DNA from 2 places in the Tissierella pigra genome. Region 2 is predicted to be linked to the other one. Evidence: riboswitches for the same ligand, from Rfam matches in the RefSeq annotation. Region 2 holds a riboswitch; the other holds the start of a gene.

Region 1 (3,433 bases), 210 kb from region 2:
TAGTTTTCCATCTAATTTCATATCCCAACTAGAATGACTTCCTAATCCTACTGGTGGATTTTTAACTATAACTTCTATAATTCCTCCTAAAGTATCTCCCTCCTCCATGGCTTCTTGAATTTTACCTATCATCTTTTCTTCTATTTTTTCATCAATTACTTGTATATTTGACTTATCAGCTTCTGCAAGTCTTTCTATTTCAACTCCTGTATAGTATGTTGTTTTTGACTCTATTCCTCCAATATTTATAACATGGCTGTATATCTCTATATCAAACTCTTTTAAAAAAAGTTTACAAATGCTTCCTAAGGCTACACGCATGGCTGTTTCTCTCGCAGATGCTCTTTCTAAAATATTTCTGCCACCTTTTTGATTATATTTTAAAGCACCTACTAAATCCCCATGACCTGGTCTTGGTTTAATGACCTCCACTAATTCTATATTTCTGCCCTTATTTTCAATGGATATGGTTATGGGATTTCCAGTTGTAAATCCATTTCCTACTCCAGACAATATATTTACTTCATCAATTTCTATTTTCATTCTCGAAGATCTGCCAAATCCTTTCTGTCTTCTCCTTAACTCTTTATTTATAAAATCTATATCTATATATAAATTAGCAGGAATACCCTCTATTATTCCTGTTAAAGATTCTCCATGAGATTCTCCTGCTGTTAAAAATCTTATCATTTTTACCTCCTTATGGAAAAGACTTCCACCATAAGGTAGAAGTCTTTTTCTTGTCTATTATCTTGATGCTATATTTTTAAGATATCGTCCTAAATACGTGATTATAATAACTTGAATTGGTATATTAATAGCCGCCGATAAAATTCTACTAGGTAAAATTACAATAACACCTTTATTGTATAACTGAGATAACCAATAGGTGTTTAATCCAATAGAAATTACTAAATAGCAAGTAATTACCATGATAGCAACCTTAACTGTAGAAAATACATTTGTCTTTATATCCTTCTTTTTAAAATACATTACATAAAGACCAGATATAACACCCCATAATGATGAACTCAATGTAAATCCTAAATGTGGTGGACCTTGAGGATTAATCATAATACCCAATAAGTCAGCAGCAATACCAGATACTCCTCCAATTATTGGTCCAAACAACATTCCGCTTAACATTATTGGAGTCTCACCAAATCCTATTCTCAATGTAGGAAGTATCATGATGGATCCAAATCTTGTTAAAGCAATGGAAAGTGCTACTAAAAATGCTGCTTGAGTTAGAGTTCTTGTCTTAACCTTTTTGCTTATATTCATTTTATATCCTCCTTTCTTTTGTTAGTGACAGGCAACTGCCACACTAAAGTTAAGGAGTCTCTTTAATGTTTCAGCGGACGCGGTTAAAGAATCGCAGATTTTGTCTTTCGTTTAAGGGCAACTTCCCATCCCTTAACACTTGACGCTCTTTACCTACTCTGTCTAACTAACTAACTTATTATAACTTATAATACTAATTAAGTAAATCCTTATTATTACTTTTTTTAATATATTCTGTTATGTTATATGAACCAATAAATGTTGCCATAATAAATGAGATTATTCCCATGATTTTATAATACATAGGATAGGCTGATAAATATCCAGTTATATAAAATATAACTGCTAAAAAATACAATTTAACTATCTTATCTTTACTGAGAAAGTTGAAGTTCTTTTTTGCTTCTTCTTTCTTCTCATAATATCTATTTATAATATAATCTTCTATATCTTCGTCAGGTGAAATTCCTTTTTCTTCTTCAAGCTTTACTCTATATTCATTTTGAATCTCCTTTATCTTCTTATTTTTTGATTCTAAAAATAATTTTCTCAGATAGATTGTCATAAATATTCCAAATATTAAACTTATAAAAACCGATACGAAGAAATTCTTTATCAATTTATTTATTAATATAACTAGTCCAATCCATATAATAATACCTAAAGCTATTTTATCCATAGCATCTGCTCTTATGGTCTTTCCATTTTTCATTTGTTTTGTATAGAAATTGTCCAAAACTTTTTGTCTTTCATTTTTTTTACTTATTTCCCTTAAATGTTTAAATATCCTTTTCATCCTTTCCTCTTCCTTTCCTAGTTATGACATAACCTATAATCTGTATTATTGCCACAAAAGATAAAAAGGATAACCCAATATTTATAGCCATAGAGCTAAAAAACTCCTCTGGTAACATTTGAATAAGTAAGTCTGTATTAGGATCCAGTAACCAAAGATCATTGGTAAAGAATATATAATGAAAATAAGTAAAATATTTATTGAAATCAAAAAGTATCATAATACCTAATAAACCTAAAGCAATCCAGTTTATAAATAAACCTTTATAAATAAAATTTCCTAATATTTTTCTTTCTTTATTTATTATAAAATACATAATTATAGTAAAGGATATTATGAGGAATATATATTTTAATGTAAATCCATTCTTAAAAAGAATTTTTACATCCTTCATATGCAGAATTTCTCGTTCATTAAAATCAAGTTCTAAAACTTCCTCTTCTGATTTTCCATTTAAATAATCCAATAAATTCTCTGTAATATTATGTAATTCTTGAATACTTTTTCCCGTTGTCTCCGTAATATTATATTTATTATAAGAATTAATATAATATTTTGTATTAAAAGCATTTATTTCAACTGCCGTTAAAAGACAAAATAAAGATAAAGTACATACTAAAATAATTAAAGCTATTTTTTTCAAATCTATTCCCCCCTAAATAAACTTTACTATATATTACCACATATTCTCTGAAAAATATAAGGATTGAGAAAATTTTCTCAATCCTTATATTCTACCCCATTGCCTTTTCTAATTTATCTAAATATTTAATTGGAAAAACCCTTAAAAGTTCTTTATACTGTTCCACTGATAATCCCTGAACAGTTGTATATATTTCAATTTTGGTATCTAAGTCTGCTGCTATAAATCTGTCCCTTATTTCTTGAAAAGTTTCATTTGTTTCCATTTCAATGCCTCCTTTTTATCCTCTATGTTTATTATGTTTAATACTTAATCTTTTATACTAATAACTATTTAATTGTTGCCTACTTTCTAGCTTAATTTAAACTCTAATTTGAATATTTAAACTAATATATGGAAACAATATTTCAATATCATATAAGTTCTATGAGATTCTTGGAGGTGTTTTATGGAAAATATTTCTCAAATTGGTGTTACAACCATTAGAAAAGAAGCTTGGGATAAAGTAACAGGTAATGCTAAATATAATTCTGATGATATACGACCTAATACATTACAAGCAAAAATTCTTACAAGTACTATTGCACATGGATTAATTAAATCTATTAATATAGAAAAAGCATTGAATTCTAAAGGTGTTCAAGCTGTAATAACTGGAGATTATTATCCTGCCTTAACAGGAAGTATTATTAATGATAGACCTCCTATTG
Region 2 (3,433 bases):
ATTACTAGTTGATATTTTCTTTCCTTCCAGGGTAACATATTCACTTGAAACTATATTATTAGGAAATTTATCAATATCCACACCTTTTAATAGTGATGGTAAAATTATTGTATGAAATGGTATATTATCTTTTCCGTGAATATAATATGATATAGCTTCATCATCCCAAAACCTTTTCCAGTCTTTAGGATTCTCCAGCCCCCATTTTTTGCTTAAAGTAAAATATCCTAATACTGCATCTACCCATACATAAACTTTTTTGTCCTCATATCCTTTTATTGGTATATCTATACCCCATGATAACTCTCTTGATATGGCTCTGTCTTGCAATCCTTCATTTAAATATCTTTCCGTATTATTTACTGCATTTATTCTCCAATCTTTTCTATTTTTATTTAGAGCATCTCTTATTTCCTTTTCAAAGTTTGATAGTCTAAAAAATAATTGTTTTACATTTTTAACCACTGGTTCACTGCCACAAAGTTTACATTTCCTTTCTTTAAGTTCCAGAGGTTCTAAAATAGTAGAACAAGCATCACATTGATCTCCCCTTGCAAGGTTTTTACATACTGGACATACACCTTCAATAAATCTATCAGCTAAAAACTGATTACACTCCTTACAAAATAGCTGTTCTACTTCTTTTTCATATATTAAATCATTGTCATATAATATTTTGATGATGTTTTGAACCTCTTTCTTATGATATTCATCATCAGTCCTAGAATATATATCATAAGAAAATCCTAATTTCTCAAAACAATATTTGAATTCATTATGATATTTATCTGTGATTTCTCTAGGGGATATATTTTCTCTTTTAGCCCTTATGGATATAGGTGTACCATGACAATCACTTCCCGATACATATAATACCTCCTCACCCTTTGCTCTAAAATATCTTGCTATAACATCTCCTGGCAGCAATGCTGCTATATGTCCTATATGCAGTGAGCCATTAGCATATGGCCATGCTCCTCCGATAAAAATATTCATAAATTTCCCTCCTATTATTTAAAAATAAATAAAAAAACTCTCAAACCTAAGAATCAATCCTAGGAACGAGAGTTTAATTTCGTGTTACCATCCTAATTTACCTATATCTCACGATATAGACCTCATCAAGTACGTCACAAATAATGTGATTATACTTTATCACTATAACGGGTGAACCCGTTGCAGCCTAAATCCTATGATTTCGGTGCACTACTCCAAGGCCATTTTCACTTTAATATTCTTTGCTCCTTCTCACCTAGTAGGAACTCTCTGTAAAAGTATTCTTAAAGCTACTTTCCTTTTCTTTGCATTTCAATTATTATGTGTATTATATTCTATATTATAACTAAAGTAAATAGAATCTATTTATTTTCTAGATTAGTTTCTTTTATATGTATGGAAAATAACTCCAACATATGCTATAATGGAATACGAAAATAATATATGACAGAGTAGATAACAAGCGTTAAGTGTTTGAGAATGGAACGTTGTCTCAAGACGAAAAGCCATGCTTGCGGTTTGTTATTGCGTTCACTGCCATAGGACTTCTTTCTTATGTGCAGGTCATAAAAGAAAGGAGTTTTTTTAATGGTTAAAAAAAGTATATTCACAACAAAGAAAATCGCTTACGCAGCTATTTTTATAGCAATATCTGTAGCGATTAACACCATGAGAATTGGAAGTATCAGCTTCGGAGGATTTCCAATAATATTTTCAGGATATGCTATGGGACCTTTAATGGGTTTTATAGTTGGGGGATTAGCAGATGTAGTAGGATTTTTAATTAGACCATCTGCAACAGCAGGATTTAATCCGCTGTTTACTTTGACATCTGCTTTAACTGGTGCTATCCCAGTAATTATAACAAAATTGCTAGGAGATAAATATCCAAACTACAAATTATGGAAAATTTTTATTGGTATTCTTATTGGACAAACTATAACCTCTGTAGTTATGGTACCTATATTTATCTCATTACTTACTGGTAAAAACACTGTATGGTACTATATTTACAGAGCAGCTGCAAAGCAAATAGTTTCAATCCCTATATATGCCATACTTTTAAAAGCAATAAATGATACAGTAACAAAGCATTTTGATTTTATATAATAATTGAAAATTTGAGATTTCGATTATTATATGTCAGCATATTTAAAAGAGCCCACCTCAACAGTGATGAAACAAATCACTTTTGGGTGGCTCTTTTTTTAGAGAGATTTTTTAATTAACTGCTACTTAACTTTAGCTGATAAAAAAGGTAAAAATGGATTAAGTAAATTACCTATATTTACTATGGCTACTAAGCAATTATAAATGGTAGTAGATCAATCTATTTAATTTCTATCCGTATCCGTCAAATATAGCACACCTATAAATAAAGTCCTATCTATGAGATAATTAGATCATCATAAATAGGACTTGTTCTATTTCTTGGTATTAAATAGTCTCCTACATTCCTCAGGCAATGTTTCTGACCAAGGAAGAAGGTGATCTAGGGCCTCCGGAGCAGTAAGTTTTGTATTCGGAAGCTGCTCAAATAAATATTTCAGATAGTAGAATGGATTCAGATTGTTCATTTTAGCTGTTTCTACTATACTATATATCATTGCACTAGCCTTTGCACCATGGGGTGATTTGCAGAAGAGATAGTTTTTTCGGCCTATCACAAATGGCTTTATAGCTCGTTCTGCGCCGTTATTACTTAGTTCACATTGTCCATCTTTTAGTATATTATTGAATAGTTCCCAGTTTGATAAACTATAGTTGATTGCTTGTCCAAGCTTGCTTTTCTTTACAATCTTAGGCTGAACTTCTTGAAGCCATGACAAATAGGCCTCTAATACAGGCTTTAATTCAATATTTCTAATCTTTTGCCGTTCATCAAGGGATAAATCCTTCCACTTTGATTCTAGGTGAAACATTTGTCTGAAATATTTTAATGCTTTATGGGCATTAGTGGATTCAATTTCCGCTTCCTTTGGAAGTATCTTAAGGGCATCCGTATAGTAGCGTCTTGCGTGAGCTAGGCAGCCTACTCTAGTTATGTCCTCCACAGAATTATATCCTGCATAATCATCCGATTGCAAAAAACCATGAAATCCCTCAAGAAATTTCCTTGCATGTTTACCGCTTCTGGAGGGCTGATATTCATACAATGAGATCTTTCTCCCAAAGTTACCACTTTTGTAAAGCCACATGTATGACTTGCTGTCAGTAGGTTTGCCATCTTTGGTTAGAACTCTAAGGGGACTCTCATCAGCCTGTATAAAGGTTTCTTTTAGTAACTCTTTTCTCAATCTTTCAAAGAGTGATTCAAGCCAAAGTTCAGAAGCCTTTATTATCCAGTTGGACATATTCTGTTTTGAGATTTCTATTCCAAAGTCTCTAAATATCTTCTCCTGTCTATCTAAAGGAAGTGCTGCAAAGTATTTTTGGT

Evidence for each region. Region 2 has a riboswitch for tetrahydrofolate ahead of KQI41_RS11380 (folate family ECF transporter S component). Riboswitches for the same ligand answer to the same signal wherever they lie in the genome.
Region 1: linked by a shared signal. The riboswitch ahead of KQI41_RS10365 (folate family ECF transporter S component) and the one ahead of KQI41_RS11380 (folate family ECF transporter S component) in region 2 are both predicted to bind tetrahydrofolate.

Annotation. Positions count from the first base shown of each region.
Region 1 covers NZ_JAHLPJ010000001.1:2,117,249-2,120,681, forward strand. Annotated here, with positions in the region: gene aroC (chorismate synthase) at 1-690, opposite strand, end outside; gene KQI41_RS10365 (folate family ECF transporter S component) at 748-1,284, opposite strand; THF riboswitch at 1,354-1,447, opposite strand; gene KQI41_RS10370 (hypothetical protein) at 1,478-2,080, opposite strand; gene KQI41_RS10375 (TIGR01906 family membrane protein) at 2,064-2,723, opposite strand; gene KQI41_RS10380 (hypothetical protein) at 2,815-2,988, opposite strand; gene KQI41_RS10385 (xanthine dehydrogenase family protein molybdopterin-binding subunit) at 3,172-3,433, shown strand, end outside.
Region 2 covers NZ_JAHLPJ010000001.1:2,328,703-2,332,135, forward strand. Annotated here, with positions in the region: gene metG (methionine--tRNA ligase) at 1-996, opposite strand, end outside; T-box leader at 1,055-1,311, opposite strand; THF riboswitch at 1,443-1,535, shown strand; gene KQI41_RS11380 (folate family ECF transporter S component) at 1,585-2,106, shown strand; gene tnpC (IS66 family transposase) at 2,421-3,433, opposite strand, start outside.